DNA from 3 places in the Ectothiorhodospira lacustris genome. Region 2 is predicted to be linked to each of the others. Evidence: predicted binding sites of a transcription regulator. Region 2 holds the regulator's gene; each other region holds the start of a gene.
What was found. The regulator sigma-54, encoded in region 2, starts transcription at its own class of promoters, with help from an activator protein. The targets are predictions, from matches to a motif close to TGGCANGNTNCNTGCTT.
Positions count from the first base shown of each region.

Region 1: a site for sigma-54 is predicted at 3,623-3,639, ahead of LQ952_RS10590 (flavodoxin). Genes of this name have one in related genera too.
Region 3: a site for sigma-54 is predicted at 2,479-2,495, ahead of nifV (homocitrate synthase). Genes of this name have one in related genera too.

Region 1 covers NZ_JAJNQM010000050.1:13,093-18,967, forward strand. The annotation lists gene pyrG (CTP synthase) at 1-193, opposite strand, end outside; gene LQ952_RS10570 (energy transducer TonB) at 310-1,062, opposite strand; gene LQ952_RS10575 (ExbD/TolR family protein) at 1,062-1,490, opposite strand; gene LQ952_RS10580 (ExbD/TolR family protein) at 1,497-1,892, opposite strand; gene LQ952_RS10585 (MotA/TolQ/ExbB proton channel family protein) at 1,882-2,745, opposite strand; gene LQ952_RS10590 (flavodoxin) at 2,871-3,413, opposite strand; gene LQ952_RS10595 (glycine/sarcosine N-methyltransferase) at 4,339-5,151, shown strand; gene LQ952_RS10600 (SAM-dependent methyltransferase) at 5,148-5,875, shown strand, end outside.
Region 2 covers NZ_JAJNQM010000030.1:13,198-19,072, forward strand. The annotation lists gene lptA (lipopolysaccharide transport periplasmic protein LptA) at 1-75, shown strand, start outside; gene lptB (LPS export ABC transporter ATP-binding protein) at 72-797, shown strand; gene LQ952_RS07605 (RNA polymerase factor sigma-54) at 964-2,487, shown strand; gene hpf (ribosome hibernation-promoting factor, HPF/YfiA family) at 2,532-2,855, shown strand; gene LQ952_RS07615 (PTS sugar transporter subunit IIA) at 2,863-3,336, shown strand; gene hprK (HPr(Ser) kinase/phosphatase) at 3,333-4,280, shown strand; gene rapZ (RNase adapter RapZ) at 4,277-5,137, shown strand; gene LQ952_RS07630 (PTS sugar transporter subunit IIA) at 5,158-5,553, shown strand; gene LQ952_RS07635 (HPr family phosphocarrier protein) at 5,554-5,823, shown strand; gene LQ952_RS07640 (GGDEF domain-containing protein) at 5,850-5,875, opposite strand, start outside.
Region 3 covers NZ_JAJNQM010000098.1:4,348-10,222, forward strand. The annotation lists gene nifM (nitrogen fixation protein NifM) at 1-466, opposite strand, end outside; gene LQ952_RS14260 (nitrogen fixation protein NifZ) at 463-915, opposite strand; gene nifW (nitrogenase-stabilizing/protective protein NifW) at 920-1,252, opposite strand; gene nifV (homocitrate synthase) at 1,294-2,439, opposite strand; gene ltrA (group II intron reverse transcriptase/maturase) at 2,672-3,922, opposite strand; partial or broken gene LQ952_RS14280 (PDC sensor domain-containing protein) at 4,793-5,875, shown strand, end outside.

The sequences.
Region 1 (5,875 bases), on a different contig from region 2:
CGTCCTCGGTGACGAAGACCTCGCCATGCTGGAACGGGCTCATGGTGCCGGGATCCACATTGATGTAGGGATCCAGCTTGAGCATGGTGACCTTGAGACCACGGGCCTCAAGGATCGTCCCCAGGGAAGCAGCAGCAATGCCTTTACCCAGGGAAGATACCACGCCCCCTGTAATGAACACGTATCGCGTCATGAGATTTTCGTCGGGATTGGAGAATGAGTGCGCCAAAGGCGCCGGACGGGGGAAGAGGATACCAGAGGGGGGTATCCCCCCTCAATCACAGCCATGCTGAGCGTGTGAACGGAGACTCAACGCAGATTGAAGGCCACCGGCAGAACCACTTCCAATCTGTGCTGAGGCAGTTCCGGCGGCATCAGGGGCAAGGGTTGCGCCCGCTGCAGCATGCTGGTCACTTCCCGATCCAGCAGCGTATGCCCGGAGCTGCGTTCAATGCTGTGTGACAGCACTTCACCATTTCGGTTCATCACAAAACGTACATAGACCACCCCCTCCTGGCGACGCAGCTGCGCCTGACGGGGATATTCCTTGTGCCGCTCCAACCAGGCACGCACTACCTGCAGATAATCCTGAGTCGCCGCCGGATCACCACCGGCGGATTGACCCGCCTGCCGACCGGGCTGGTTGGATGCGCTTTCGCGGGCATCCTCCCTCGACTGTCCCTGGGGCTTGGCCACGGGAGCGGTCGTAGTCGTAGCCTCGGCGACCGGCTCCGGCTTGGGCTGGGGCTGGGGCCTGGGCTTTGGTTCGGGCGGCCGGGGCTTGGGCTCAGGCTTGGGTCGTGGCTCCGGTTTTGGATCGGGTTTTGGTTCAGGTTGCGGCCTTGGCTCAGGCTCGGGTTCCGGCACCGACTCGGTGACCGGCTCGGGCTGTCCCGCCGGCTGCCCGGCAGGCCCCAGACCGATCACCACCCCGGCCTCGCCGGGTGCTTGGGCAGCCTCCGCCTTCACGTCGTCACTGCGGGCCAGCCACCAGAACACCGACAGATGCAAGCCCATCGCCAGCATCAGGGCCAGCAACCAACCCATGCTTCTCAAAGGCATCAGCGATCCCCCGCCAGGACCGTCAGCAGACGTACCTCATCCACACCCGCGGCGCGCAGCAGCTCCATCAGGTCCATGAGTTCATCGGTGGAAGCCGCCTGGTCTGCCTTGATACGCACCAGCGGCTCCCCCTTCTTGCCCGGGGACTCGCCTCGTGCCTCCATCCCTGCCTGCAGACGCAGTTTCAGGGTATCGGCATCCAGTTCCTCGTCGTCCAGGGCCAGCCGCCCATCCCGGCCCAGCAACACCAGCCAGCCTTCATCATCGACGCCGGCCTCGTGATGGGAATCAGGAGCTTCCACTTCAAAGACATCCTGGGCGGTCAGTGCACCGGCCACCATAAAGAAGATCAACAGCAGAAAGACGATGTTGATCAGCGGAATCAGATTCTCTTCCGGGGGCTTGCCGGAATACTCGGGTAACTGCATGGGGCCTTACTCCCGTGACAGACGCAGGGACACGGGCTCTGCCTCCCGCACCCGGTCCAGGACATTGACCACGGTCTGCAGGGGAACCTCCCCCGCCGGCTGGACCACCACCATACGCGAAGGCTCCTGCGTCAGGTGCTCACGCAGGACGCTGACCAGGTGTTCCCCCGTCACCGCTTCACCCGCTACCCGCAGTTCGCCGCCCGGAAGGATGCGCACCGCCAGAGGCGGCTGGTCGTCGGTGGCGCTGGACTGTGAGGAAGGGGTACTCAGGGTCACCGCGCTCCAGTCCAGAAAGCTGCTGGCCAGCATGAAAAAGATCAGCAGGATGAACACCACATCGATCAGGGGCGTGAGACTGATGAGTGCCCGTCGGCGCGGTGCCGGTGCCTCAATGTGCATCGCCCGCCGCCCGCTCTTTCCAGACCTTGATGTGGCCCTTCTGGGCCGACGTGATGGGCGTCGGCTCGTGCTGCCGTTCAGCCGCCGGCGGCGGCAGGGTAAAAACCTGGGTGACGGCATCCTGCATGCGATGGCGGAACCGCTCCACCCAGCGCTCGAGGCCGTTGAGCACCGCCACCACCGGGATGGCCACCGCCAACCCCACCGCCGTGGTCAAAAGGGCCACCCAGATACCGCCGGAAAGAATGGCCGGGTCCACCCGGTTGCCGGCCGCCTCCAGTTGCTGGAAGGCGGCGATCATGCCCAGCACCGTACCCAAAAGGCCCAGCAGCGGTGCCAGGGTGCCGATCACCTCCAGCATGCGGAACTGCCCCCGCAACCGCTCCAGCCAGTTCACCGCCACCCGGGTGGCCTCTTCGCGTACCAGCGGCTCGGGGCAGACATTATCGCGCCGCCCCTGGATCGCCACCTCCATCACGCGGGCGGCGGGACTGCGGCTGCGGGAGAGGGTTTCCAGGGCCGGTTCCACTCGACCGTCACGCCAGTGCGCCAGGGCCGTATTCAGACTGCGCTCGTCACCCAGACGCCACCACAGGAACTGGCCGATCTTGACCAGGATGATGGTCAGGGCCACCACGGACATGGCCAGCAGGATAGCCACCACCGGACCACCAAGGTCGATCATTCCCTGCAGGGCGTGAACGATCCCGGCCTCCGCCACATCCGCGACACCGCCCTGTGAGATCATCGTTTCCCCCAGCCCCGTATCTACAAGACCGGAGGATTCCACGGCACCCGGATCCGCCAGACCAGGTGCAGCAATATCGGCTTCAGCAGCGTCCGGTGAATTCATAAAGCAACTCCTTGATGCATGTCAGAACTGCGTTGGTTTCAGCGATCGCTCATGGTAGTGGTATTGCTAATCATTATCAACGCATGATCAAAAAAAACGCCGGAGCACCCGCCCCGGCGTCTGCGTCAGGCCGATAAGCCAAACTCCGGGGCAATCTGGGCCAGCCAGGTCTCAAGACGCTCCTCGGTAAGCTGGCTCTGATTGTCCTGGTCCAGCACCAGCCCGACGAATTTGCCATCCACCACCGCCTGGGAAGACTCGAACTCATAGCCATCGGTCGGCCAGGCACCCACCACGCGGCCACCGCGGCTGGTGACCAGATCATAGAGCTCGATCATGGCATCGACGAATTCATTGGCATAGCCCACCTGGTCCCCCAGCCCGTACAGGGCGACGGTCTTGCCGGTGAAATCCACCTCTTCCAGGTTGGGCAGAAACTCCTCCCAGCTCTCTTCCTCGCAGTCGGCGGACAGACCGGGCAACTGGCCGGAACCCATGGTGGGCGTACCGAAAATCAGATAGTCATAGGCGGCAATCTCATCGGCGCCGACCTTGTTCACATTCTGCGGCTTGGCCATGGTCTCATCGTCATACTTCTTCTTGATCATCTTGGCCACCTTGCGGGTATTGCCGGTAGTGGTGCCGAAAAAGATCCCAATGCGCGCCATGGAAATGCCCTCTTTATTGGAATGGATGAACATGCCGTTCCCGATGCATCCGTCATGGGACGAACACCTCCCTGGGAACAGTCTTGGAAACACTGGCCAAGTCCGCTTCCGTCACTCCCGCAAAGGCGGGAGTCCAGAATTTTCAGCCTTTGACCGGATTCCCGCTCCCGCGGGAATGACTGATTAAAAACCGCCCTTACATCAGTTCAAAGCAAATCCGGTGCCAGTTAGGATGGCTCGCCCAAAAACCGTTTAACCTGCTGTTTACAGGGGTTATCAAGCCATCCCGGATCCATCGCTCATGCCCGCTTTCGTTGTCGACTTTGCGACAAAAAAAGCGCATATACGACAAACTCGAAGCTCAACCTGAACACTCAATCCCCATGGGTACGTATTAAAATGCGGGATAACCCCTTGAAATTCTGATTCAACTTGCTCAAGGTAGAAAGATGCACCGAAACGACGAGTAGTCGCTGCATACGGCCCGCGGAGGGCCGAGCCTGCCTTGTCGTCACTCCCGCGAAGGCGGGAGTCCAGGGGTTTGAGTCTATCGCTGGATTCCCGCTTTCGCGGGAATGACGGAGGAGGCCTACTGCAATAATGCAAAGGCCACGGCAATAAAACGCAAGGACTGCGGGATTAGCTTGTTCAGGGCATTCCAATAAGCGCCCTACCTGCCCACCGGACGCTACCGCGTCCCTTGCATCCCGGGGGCTTCTCCCCAGGACGGCATCAAGGGTCGTTACGACGACCACCTCATGGTCCCGAATCAGCCGACAGGCTTCGCGGACACCACCAGCGGCTCAACACGGGCCGGACAGCGCGCACCCACTTCGGGCATTCGGCCGCGTCTGTCATCCACATCGTGAGGGTGCACAGCGCCCCGCGTTTCAACGTCCATCCAATCAGATGGCGGGAGACCTCGATGTCAATCACCATGACCAAGCAGGATTTCGGAACCAAGCCGGTGGAACGCCGGGAGACGGACAACTACGTCCGTGAATACGTCGAACCCTTCGTGGACAAATGGGACGAACTCATCGACTGGGACAGTCGGGCCGCCAGCGAAGGGGATTTCTTCATCCAGGTACTCAAGGAACGGGGCGCAAAACGGGTCCTGGACGTGGCCACCGGCACCGGTTTTCACTCCATCCTGCTGCGGGAGGCGGGATTTGACGTGGTCAGTGCCGACGGCAGTGCCCAGATGCTGGCCAAGGCCTTCGACAACGGCCGCAAGCGGGGCCACATCCTACGCACCACCCAGGCGGACTGGCGGGAACTGAACCGGGACATCTACGGCCGCTATGACGCCGTGGTCTGTCTGGGTAACTCCTTCACCCACCTGTTCAATGAACACGACCGCCGCAAGGCCCTCGCCGAGTTTTACTCCGCCCTCAACCACGACGGTCTGCTGATCCTGGACCAGCGTAACTACGACGCCATTCTGGATCACGGCTACTCCAGCGCCCACACCTTCTACTACTGCGGCGACAACGTCTCGGTCCACCCCGAGCACGTGGACCCGGGGCTGACCCGTTTTCGCTATGCCTTTCCCGACCAGTCGGTCTACCACCTGAACATGTATCCCCTGCGCAAGGCCTATGTGCGCCGCCTGATGCGGGAGGTGGGCTTCCAGGGCATCGAGACCTACGGCGACTTCAAGGAGACCTACCAGGAGAAGGAGCCGGATTTCTTCATCCACGTCGCCGACAAGCGCTACACAGGGGACAAGGCATGAGCCACTACGAAGGTGCCGTCGCCACCGCCCGCGACTACTACAACAGCGATGACGCCGATACCTTCTACCACCGGGTCTGGGGTGGCGAGGACATTCACATCGGCCTCTACGAAACCGATGACGAACCCATCGGCGACGCCAGCCGCCGCACGGTGGCCCACATGGGCGACATGCTGGGAGATATCACCCCCGAGCACCGGATCCTGGATCTGGGCGCCGGCTACGGCGGTGCTGCCCGCTACCTGGCCGGCAACTTCGGCTGCCATGTCACCGCCCTGAATCTGAGCGAGGTGGAAAACGCCCGCAACCGCCAGACCAACCGGGCCCAGAAGTTGGACGATCGCATCGAGGTGGTGGACGGCAGCTTCGAGGACATCCCCTGCCCTGATGCTCAATTCGACGTAGTCTGGTCCCAGGATGCCATCCTGCACAGCGGCCGTCGGGCTCGGGTGCTGGAGCAGGCCGCCCGGGTCCTCAAGCCCGGCGGGGTCTTCATCTTCACCGACCCCATGGCCACCGACGACTGCCCGGGCGGGGTCCTGCAACCCATCCTGGACCGCATCCATCTGGAGACCCTGGGCTGCCCAGGTTTCTACCGGGAGACCGCCGGGCGGCACGGGCTTAAGGAGATCGGCTTTGAGAATCACAGCCACCAGTTGCCACGCCATTACAGCCGGGTCCTGCGGGAGACCGAGGCCCGGGAAGCGGATCTGGCCGGCAGCAT
Region 2 (5,875 bases):
GGGGATACCGGGCGCGTCGAAGCGATTTTCACTCCCAGGGATCAGGCTCCCGCCCCGGCCGAGGGCGCACGATGAGCCGCCTGCAGACCCGCGACCTGGTCAAACAGTACCGTGCCCGCAAACCGGTGGACGGCGTTTCTCTGCAGGTGAACAGCGGCGAAGTCGTCGGCCTGCTGGGTCCCAACGGGGCCGGCAAGACCACCTGCTTTTACATGATCGTCGGCCTCATCCCCTGCGACGGCGGCCGCATCGAGTTGGACGACAAGGACATCACCCCCCTACCCATGCATGCCCGGGCGCAACTGGGGATCGGCTATCTGCCCCAGGAGGCCTCGGTGTTTCGCAAGCTGTCGGTGGAAGACAATCTCCTTGCCGTACTGGAAACACGCCGCGACCTCAACCGCGCCCAGCGCCATGAACACATGGAATCCCTGCTGGAAGAGTTTCAGATCATGCACATCCGCGAGAGCCTGGGCATCAGTCTCTCGGGTGGCGAGCGGCGCCGGGTGGAGATTGCCCGCGCCCTGGCCACGGAGCCGGCCTTCATCCTGCTGGATGAGCCCTTTGCCGGAGTGGACCCCATTTCCGTGATCGAGATCCAGCGCATCATCACCCATCTGGTATCGCGCAAGATCGGGGTGCTGATCACCGATCACAACGTTCGCGAGACCCTGGGCATCTGCAACCGCGCCTATATCCTGAGCGACGGGCATCTGATCAGCGAAGGGCCGCCGGAAGTGGTGCTGGCCGACCCCCAGGTCAGACGGGTCTATCTGGGCGACCATTTCCGACTATGAAAGTACAGTTTTTGAGCCATCTCATGGTTTCCCCACACTGGGTCACATTTTTCGTGCCAAGCCGTATAATCCGGATGACAGACCCCGCGCATGACGGAAAAGAGCCGTCGACACTGCCGGGACCACTCAACGCCTGCCTGACGACTCCGGTGGTACGCCACATCCTATGCTGAAACCTTCTGTCCAGCTCCGTCTCGGCCAGAGCCTTACCATGACACCACAGCTGCAGCAGGCCATCCGGCTGCTGCAGCTGTCCACATTGGAGCTACAGGCCCAGATCCAGGAGACGCTGGAGACCAACCCGATGCTGGAAGCCCTGGAAGGCGCCGACGCCGACCTGGATACCGGTGTGGACGAGGCGGCGGCCCAGCGGGAAGAGATGGACAGCAGGCCGGACAGCACCGACAAGGATGCGGGGGGCCGGGAATTCGAAGAGCCCGCGGAACCGGGCGGCACAGGCGATGCCTCGGAGAACATTCCCGAAGAGCTGCCGGTGGACAGCAACTGGGAAGACCTCTACGACATGCCGGCAACCGGCGGCGGCCAGGGGGGGGACGGCGACGGTCGCGACCTGTTCGAGAACCAGAGTGCCCCCGGTGAGGACCTGCGTGATCACCTGCTCTGGCAGATCAACCTGTCCCCCCTGAGCGAGCGGGATCAGGTCATTGCCATGACCCTCATCGACGCCATCAACGATGACGGTTACCTGGGAGAACCCATCGAACAGATCCATGCCGGACTGGCTCAGGACCAGGAACTGGAACTGGAGCTGGATGAGGTGGAAGCCGTACTGCGCATGGTCCAGCACTTGGACCCCGTGGGCGTGGGCGCGCGCGATCTCTCAGAATGCCTGCTGCTGCAGCTGGAGCAGTTCTCGCCGGATACCGCCTGGCTGGCCGAGGCCAGGACCCTGGTGCGCGATCATCTCGAAGCCCTGGGTACCCGTGATTTCAAAGGCGTACAGCGCCGACTGGGACTGGCCGACGGAGAACTGCAGGCGGTGATGGCCCTGATACAGAGCCTGAATCCCCGCCCGGGCACCCTGATCAGCTCCAGCTCACCGGAATACATCATTCCCGACGTCTTCGTGCGCAAGCGCGAGGGATACTGGCAGGTGGAACTGAACCCGGAAGTCGCCCCCCGGTTGCGAGTGAACCCGCTTTATGCCAGCTTTGTACGGCGGGCCGATTCCAGTCAGGATAACGTCTACCTGCGCAACAGCCTGCAAGAGGCCCGCTGGTTCATCAAGAGCCTGCAAAGCCGCAACGAAACCTTGCTGCGGGTAGGCACCGCCATTGTGGAGCATCAGCGCGCCTTTCTGGAACACGGCGACGAGGCCATGAAACCCCTGGTGCTGCGGGACATCGCCGAGCAGTTGGAGATGCATGAATCCACCATCTCCCGTGTCACCACCCAGAAGTACATGCACACCCCGAAAGGGATTTACGAATTCAAGTATTTCTTCTCCAGTCATGTGGGGACGGCCGATGGGGGGGAGTGCTCCGCCACGGCCATCCGTGCCATGATCCGCAAATTGATTGCCGAAGAGCCCCAGGGCAAGCCCCTGAGTGACAGCAAGATTGCCCAGATCCTGGTGGATCGGGGCATCCAGGTAGCGAGGCGCACCGTTGCCAAGTATCGCGAGGCCATGGCAATCCCGCCATCCAACGAACGCAAGCGCCTCGTCTGAGTTCCCAAGGCCTCACATTCACATCCTAACCAAGGAGTTACCTCATGCAGATCAACCTCACCGGTCATCACGTGGACCTGACCGACGCCCTGCGCGACTATGTCAATGACAAGTTCCAGCGCCTGGAGCGCCACTTCGACAACGTCATTGACGTGCATGTGGTCCTGACCGTGGAGAAACTGCAGCAGAAGGCGGAAGCCAACATGCTGGTCAGCGGCAACACCATCTTTGCCGATGCCACCCAAGCCGACATGTATGCCGCCATCGATGCCCTGGTCGACAAGCTGGACCGCCAGGTGGTCAAGCACAAGGAAAAGCTCAAGGACCACCACCGCGCCGAAGGCTCCCACCGCAACCACGTCGGGTGAGACATCCATGAACATCGGTGATCTTCTCGCCCCGGAGCGCGTCTGCTGTCTGCCGGACGTCAGCAGCAAGAAACGCGCTCTGGAGATGCTGGGTGAAATGCTTTCGAGCCACCTGCCCAGGCTGACCCAGGGAGAGATCTTCGACAGTCTGCTGGCCCGGGAACGCCTGGGCAGCACCGGCCTGGGGCATGGCGTCGCCATTCCCCACGGCCGTCTGGCCGGCGCTGACGAAGCCTGTGCCGCCCTGCTCAAACTGGGAAAGGGGGTAGACTATGATGCCCCGGACAGCGAACCCGTGGACATCCTGTTCGCCCTGGTGGTCCCGACCGAATGTACCGACGAACACCTGCAGATCCTCGCGTTGCTGGCCCGCATGTTCTCTGATCCGGAGACTCTGGCAAGGCTGCGCAGCGCCCAGGGACCGGAAGATCTGCTGGCATTGGTACACCACTGGGATACCGAAAGCCCCGCACAGCCGTGACCATCGAAACCCTCACCGTCCGCCATGTCGTCGAGGCCATGGAAGAGCGCCTCGCCCTGCGCTGGGTGGCCGGTCACCAAGGCAGCGAGCGACGTATCGCTCACCAGGCCACGCCCCACGGCAGCACTTCACTGGTCGGGCACCTGAACATCATCCATCCCAACCAGATCCAGGTACTGGGTCCGGATGAAATGCGTTACCTGTGGAACCTGCGCAAGAACTCCCAGCGGGATATCCTGGAACAGCTGGTCAACGGGACCGCTGCCATCCTGATCGTCACCGACGGTCTGGCGGCTCAGCCGGAACTGTGCGCACTGGCGGACAAGCAGTCGGTGCCCCTGCTGGCCACCACCCTGCACGGCCACGAAATCATCAATATCCTGCGCTATTTCTTCAGCGACAAATTGGCGGAGACCGTCACCCTGCACGGTGTCTTCATGGAAGTACTGGGCATCGGGGTTCTGCTGACGGGAGAAAGCGCCATCGGCAAAAGCGAACTGGCGCTGGAACTCATCAGCCGCGGACACCGTCTGATTGCTGATGATGCCCCCGAATTTGCCCGTATCGCCCCGGACATCCTGCGAGGTACCTGCCCGCCGGTGCTGGAAAACTTTCTGGAGGTCCGGGGACTGGGCGTCCTGAACATTCGTGCCATGTACGGTGACAGCGCCATCAAGACCAGCAAATACCTGCGTCTGATCATCGATCTGAAAGACCAGGTCGATGTCACATTCGCAGATATCGACCGCCTCCATGGGGGGCGGTGCAACCGGGAGGTACTGGGCCTGAAGGTACCGGTCATCACCCTGCCCGTGGCCTCCGGCCGCAACCTGGCGGTGATGGTGGAGGCGGCCGTGCGCAACCACCTGCTGCGCCTGCGCGGCTATTTTGCCGCCGACGACCTGGCCGCACGGCAGCGGCGTCAGATGCAGATCGACCCATGAAGCTCGTCATTGTCAGCGGGCTATCCGGATCAGGCAAGACCGTGGCCCTGCACGCCCTGGAAGATGCCGGCTACTACTGCATCGACAACCTCCATCTGGAATTGTTGCCGGCGGTGGTCAGCCAACTCCGTCAGTCCCCTCAGGCCGGCTACGGTGAAGCGGCCGTCGGCATCGATGCCCGCAGCGGCATCGAGTCTCTCGACCAGTTCGGCCGTATTGTCAACGAGATTCGTGCCATGGGTGTGGAGTTGCAGATCATCTTTCTGTATGCGGAACTCGAAACCCTGCTCCGCCGCTTCAGCGAGACACGCCGCCGCCACCCCCTGGCCCGCCGTGGCATTCCCCTGATGGAGGCCATCAATCTGGAGCGGAATCTGCTGGGTGTCATCGCCGATCATGCTGATCTGGCCATCGACACCACCCGCACCAATGTTCACCAACTCAGCCAGTCCATTCGGGAGCGGGTCCGTCAGGCCGGCCTGCGGGGACTGTCGCTGCTGATCCAGTCCTTCGGCTTCAAGTACGGCTCCCCGGTAGACTCGGATTTCGTATTCGATGTACGCTGTCTGCCTAATCCACACTGGCAGCCGGGTTTATCGGCCTTTACCGGCAAGGATCCGGCGGTGATCCGTTTCCTGGAGAACGAACCCATGGTGGCAGCGATGTTCGACTCATTGCGCGACTTCCTCACCACCTGGATACCCCAATTCGAGAACGACAATCGCAGCTATCTGACCGTTTCCATCGGCTGTACCGGGGGACGTCACCGCTCGGTCTACCTGACCGAGAGACTCTCCCGCCATTTTCGTGAAATCAGAGGCGACGGTGTGAGCACCCGTCACCGGGAACTTTCCTGAACCAGAACCGGTATGCACCCATGTCCGTCGGACTTCTCATCATCACTCACAATCAAATTGGCGAGGACCTGCTGAGTACAGCCCGATCCATGATGGGCACCATTCCCCTGGAAACTCGGTGCCTGGCGGTTTCCCAGTCCGGTGACCCGGACGTCCTGCTGGACCGTGCAGTGGACCTTTACCAGCGCCTGAACCAGGGTGACGGCGTCCTGGTCCTGACGGACATGTACGGCTCCACGCCCAGCAACATCGCCAACCGCCTGCTGCAACAACCGAAGGTACAGGTCATTGCCGGTGTGAACCTGCCCATGCTGGTACGGGTACTCAACTATCCAAACCTGCGTCTGCATGAACTGGTCAACAAGGCCATCAGCGGGGGCCATGACGGCATCCTGCTCTGCGAGACCCACAGCTAAATGCCCAGCCGCGAACTCATCATCATCAACCGCCTAGGCATGCATGCCCGCGCCGCCGCCAAGTTCGTCAATCTGGCCAGCAGCTTCGACGCCGGTCTGGAGGTGGAAAAGGGCACTCGGCGCGTGAACGGCAAGAGCATCATGGGCGTCATGATGCTGGCGGCCAGCAAGGGCAGCACCGTGCGCCTGATCGCGGAAGGCGAGGATGCCGAAGCCGCCCTGAAGGCCCTGGAAGGCCTGATCAATGACAAGTTCGGTGAGCCGGAATAGAAGCTGCTCATACCCTACCCCTATCCCTATAGCCCCAGCGGCAGCAGTTCCA
Region 3 (5,875 bases), on a different contig from region 2:
GATTGATGGTGATCAGGATCTGCCTCACCGTGCGGGTCTCCGGGCGCTCCAGCCGGGTCTTGTGGCACTCATAGTATCGGGTCACCTCCTCGTCCGTCACCGGTTCGGCCCGGGCGGCAACCCGCTCCAGCAGGACCTCCAGACGCAACTCCCGGTAAAGGGCCTGCCGCAGGGCCTCCCGGTCCAGGCCATGGTGCCGCAGCTCTTCCTGGAACTGCTTCGGCTCCGGATAGCGCGACTCGATCTCCTGCAAGGCCCGGATCACCTGCCCCTCGGGCACATGGATATCCCTGGCCTCGCTGGAGGCCAGGGCACGCGCGCCGATGTCATAGGCCTTGAGGGCACGATTGCGAACGATCTTGCGCTCGTCATCGGAGAGACTGCCCAGGGGCTTACTGAAGTAGTCCAGGGCGGCCCGCAGTTCGATGTAGAGCAGTTCGGGACGCTGTTCCAGTACAAGGGTCATGAAGGGTACTCCTCGGACGGGTCGGTCAGCGCCTTTTCCGGCACCTGCAGGACCCGTCCGTCAAAGTTCACGTGATAGGCCACACCATCGGGCAGATCCCGCAGGACCTTGCAGACCTCGCCCACGGTCCCCGGCGCCACCACCGCCTCGCCGTTGATGCCCAGGGGGATCGCCGGGGTGACCTTGTCGCGAAACTCGTACCGGGTGGGCACCCAGTGGGCATCGGCGTCGATCAGTTCTTCCTGGCGGCAGCCCACCACACGGCCCGCGTCCAGAAAGTTGACGGTGTAGATCACCTGATCCTGCAGGAAGGTGCCCCTGCCGATGACCACCCCGACACTGCCCCTAGGCACCAGCAGCTCGCCCCGGTCCATGCCGGGATAGGTGCCGTCGTTGCGCAAGGGTCGAACCACCCTGACCTGCTCACCGTATTCTCGATATTGCTCCATGGGACTATCTCCGGATGAATGCCTGTTCCAGCGGCACCACGGTGACGCCCGGGGCCGCTCGTTTGAAGACCTTGAACACCTTTTCGGTGCGGGCATCGGATTCCACGAAGTCCGCATAGGCCTGCATCAGCAGACTGCGATAGACATCCCGACGGGCCGACAGGTCCGTGGGCAGGTTGTCCAGAGTGCCGGAGAGGTAATCATGAAAACGCTGCAGGATATGCAGGCGATTCACCCGTACGACGGCTTCATCGTAAGGAATGTTGAAATACTCCAGAAACTCCTCGGCGGACCCCATTTCCTGCAGGTCTTCTTCAAGTTCGGTGGTGTCAGTCATGGTTCAGACCTCGATGGTGGATATCAACGAAAGAGGAGGCCTCATGCCACAGCCCCGCTTAGATGGGTGAGTTCCGCATACCAGGTGGCCAGCTCATGCTCCGTCGGCGGCCGCTTGGATTGGGAAACGGATCGACGCAGACGGCTCAGCAGCAGGGCTGCCTGGGCCTTGTCCAGTGTCACCCCCATACGCGCATAGGCCGCCATCACGCCATGGGCGCCGGAGTGCTTGCCCAGCACCAGGCGGTGCTCCCGCCCCAGCTCAGCCGGGTCCACCCCCTGATAATTGACGGGGTCCTTGAGCAGGCCGTCCACATGAATGCCGGCCTCGTGGGTGAACACCCCCTCCCCCACCAGGCTCTTCTGCCAGTGGATGGGACGGCCGGAAGCGGTCTCCACCAGGTGGGACAGGGCCGGAAAGCGGCGCAGCTCCACGCCGGTCTCGATGCCGTGGAGCCGGCGCAGCCCCATGACCACCTCTTCCAGGGCGGCGTTACCGGCCCGTTCACCGATACCGTTGACGGTGGTGTTCACGTGGGTGGCGCCGCCGAGGACGGCAGCCAGGGTGTTGGCGGTGGCCAGGCCCAGGTCATCGTGGGCATGCATCTCGATCTCCAGATCGGAGACGGCGCGAAGCTGCCGGATACGCGCCAGCACGCCGAAGGGTTCCATGATGCCCACGGTATCGGCGAAGCGGAAACGCCGCGCCCCGGCGGCCTGGGCGGTTTCTATCACTTGGCAGAGGAAATCGGAATCGGCCCGGGAGGCATCTTCTCCCCCCACACCCACCTCCAGTCCCAGCTCCAGGGCCTGGGCCACGTGCCGACGGATGCTCTTCAGCACCCAGTCACGATCCCGACCCAGCTTGCGCTGGATCTGCTGATCCGAAACCGGTATGGACAGATCCACCATCTGAACCCCCAGATCCGCGCAGTCGGCCAGGTCATCGGCGCGCATGCGGCTCCACACCAGCAGACGGGCCTTGAGTCCCAGCTGAGCCAGCAGGGCGATGGATTCCCGCTCCTCGGGGCCCATGGAGGGAATGCCGATTTCCAGCTCGGGAACGCCCAGGTCGTCCAGCCCCTTGGCGATGGCCACGCGCTCGGCGTCATTGAAGGCCACGCCAGCGGATTGTTCGCCGTCTCTCAGGGTGGTGTCGTCGATGACGATGCCGGGCGGGGTGGTCATGGATGTCCTCGTTGGGCTGGTAGGGCCATGCAGAGGATTTAGCGATTATCGTGCCAGGTCATCAACCTAATGATTTGGAATGATTATTTAATGACGGAGTGATGGTGGTTGTGTGACCTGACGGGGTAGATTGTGGGATTTACTACAAAGCACCTTACCTATCGGGTCGGAGGGGGGCTAGCCCCCGTCCGCCCACACCACCGGGCATACGGATCCGTACCACGGCGGTTGGTCAAGTGTTGGCAAACCGCTTCACATAGAAGCTCACACCTCGGAAGCCTCGGTCGCGCCACCAATGGTTATTCATCAGAAACCGCGTGTGGTGGAGTTGGGCCAGGAACCACCAGCGCTTGTGTTGGCTGTAGCCTCGGGCTTCGTCCACCGGCAAACCGAGTTCGATCATCTTTCTCACCCGGGTTCGCGGTTTGAACCACTGTTTCATCAAGCACATCCGTAAACGGCTTCGGATCCAGCCGTCGAGGTCAGCAAACAACCGGTGCGTCTTCGCCAGCCGGAAGTAGCTGGCCCAACCCCGAATGTATCTGTCGAGGCGAGCCAGTTTAACCTCGATTGCTTCTCGATCATGCCCGCGGGTCAGTTGCCTGACCCGTCGTTTGAAGCGTTTGACCGTCTCCGTGCTGCAGCGGATCCGAGGGTTGGCCATCCCGAGGAAGCCGTACCCCAGAAAGCTGCTTCTTGAAGCGGCCACGACGCGACTCTTGCTCCTGTTTACTGGGAGCTTCAGTCGTGTCTCCAGAAAGGCTGTCATGCTTTCCTTGACTCGGTGGCCCGCCCGAAGACTTTTGACGTAGACCTGACAGTCGTCGGCGTATCGGCAGAACCGATGGCCTCTGGCTTCCAGTTCCTTGTCGAGTTCGTCGAGCAGGATGTTGCTGAGCAAGGGACTCAGGGGAGATCCCTGAGGGGTGCCTTTCTCGCGTTGGCTGACGAGACCATCCATCATCATTCCCGATTGGAGGTAGCGGCGAATCAGGCCCAGCAAACGCTTGTCCTGGATACGCCTTGCCAACTTGGCCATCAGGATATCGTGGTTGACCTGGTCAAAGAACTTTTCCAGATCAATGTCGACCACGGTGTTGTAGCCCCGTTTGACGTAGTCATGGGCCTGCCCAATTGCCTGCCAGGCGTTCCGGCCTGGCCTGAAGCCGTAGCTTGAGGCGGAGAAGTCCTTCTCATAGTGAGGACTGAGCACTTGATGGATGGCTTGCTGGATCAGACGGTCTACCACGTTGGGAATTCCCAGCATACGGGATTTACCATCCCCTTTCGGGATGTGGACCGTCCTGACCGGACCTGGCTGATAGGAACCCGACTGGAGTGAATCTTTGATCTCCGGCCAGGATGTCTTCAGTAGACGCCCGGTCTCTTCGATAGTGTGTCCATCGGGGCCGGCGGCCCCTTTGTTGCTCCGCACCCGGTTCCATGCATCCGCCATGTTGGCGCTGTCCAGCACATCATCCATGGAGATCGGGTAACAGGGTTCACAAGGTCTCCAACCTGCGGTCGGTCTGCCGCTGCCAGTAAACTGCGGTCGGTTGTCATCGCGTTGGTCAGAGATCACAGAGAGACCTTTCACTTACCTTTGGCCCTTCAGTGGGATGTCGCCACCTACTATGGCCGCTGCTGACTTCCCCCATGCCCTTGCCGCCCCTCCCGCTGTGCAGTTGGTTTGGCTCCGACGGTCATGGGGGACCTCCCGGGGTAAGACGCACGTCTTTCCCGCCATGTAGCCGCCTCATATACGTGCTGCGCTGCCGTGTTGGGATGAGCTTTGTGTTCTTCAGCACACTCACTCCACGCAGCCCGCCTCCTATGGGGTTCGTGTTCCTCGGCTCAGCGGTTTGCCGCAGGCTTCCTTCAGATTCCACCTTGCGGTGGACACCCTTGCCGTCTTGGCTAACAGCTACTCCCAACTTCACTGTTCGGGACTTTCACCCTATAGACGTGCGCCGTGCCCGGCGCACTGACATCCTCCCCTCCCTCTCGCTGATGCTCGCCGCCCGAGGGCGGAAACGAAGGGGATTCCTACCGTGTTCAGCCCGCCAGGGCTGAATCACCTCGGTGGGTTCCTGCTGCTGGCGACCTGACTGCATCGCTCACTTCACAGGCGAACCGGGCGTGTCCCGCCCTTAAAACGGTCAAGCTGGAAGCGGCAACCGCCATCGGTCGGAAGAATGGCAGGGTTCCATCCTGATCGTGAATTCGCGCGCACGGTAAATGATATAAGTGGGGAAGACACTTCCCGTCGGGGCCGGCCATGGCGACACCAGAGTGACCCGCCTCCATACACGTTTCGGGAGATATCCTAGATGCCTGCGCCAGAACAACCTCGGTGACCCAAAGCCCGCCGCCTGGGGATGACCAGCACCGTCACATCGCGCTCAAGGCCTGGATACTCTATCTGGGCTTTTGCCTGGCGCTGGCCCTGGTGATCGCCTGGGACCTGACCACCTCCAGAGCGCAGGACATGGAGGCCGCCCGCCAGCGCACCCATTCCACCAGCGTACTGGTGAGCGAATGGCTGTATGCCGCCTTTGAGACCAGCGGTGCCCTGCTCAGCAGCATGGCCGGCGAGATCCGCCCCGAGCACCTCCCTCCGCCCGATGACGACCCCGAAGCCCACGCCCGAATCAACCAGTGGCTCGAACGGCATCTGCGTCTCCTGCCCCATGCCCAGGCCATCGCCCTGTTCGATCACGAAGGGGTGATGACGCATACCTCCGGCGGCCCCCAAGAGATCGATCACGACATCAGCGATCACAGCCATTTTCAGGCCCTGCGCGCTGATCCCGGCCTGGAGCGCCAGGTTTCCCGCACCTTCTGGTCCCCTGAGGGCAAACGGTTTCTCGTCGCCCATGCCCAGGCCCTTCGTGATACCGAGGGCCGGTTTGCCGGGCTGCTGGGGGTACGGCTGGACCTGGGGTTTTTCGACCACTGGCTGGAGCGTACCGAGCTCACACCCGGTAGCAGTCTGACCATCCTGGATCGCGAGGGCAGGTTGCTGGCACGGCGACCCCGGGATAGCGTCCCGGACTTCGAAGCCCAGCTCGGTCACCCGGTGGGGGACGGCGAAGTGGAACCCCTGCTCCATAACGCGTTGGATACCGTGCATTTCAACATTGTCTCGCCGGTGGACGGGATGCACCGCTCCTACACGGCCCAGATAGTGCGAGATCTGCCCTTCCTGGTGGTGGCCGGCGAGGCGCGACACACGATCATGGCCGCCTGGTGGCGGAAATTGTGGACGTTGAGCCTCGCCTGGCTGGTCATTGCCGGCCTGGGTTTGCTGTTACTGCACGGCTATCTGCGCACCCTGCGGTCCGATCTGGAACTCCAGCGCAGTCATCGCTCCCTGGAAAACGCCAACCAGATACTGAGCCAGGGGATCCATGAGCGTCAGTTGGCGGAACGGGCC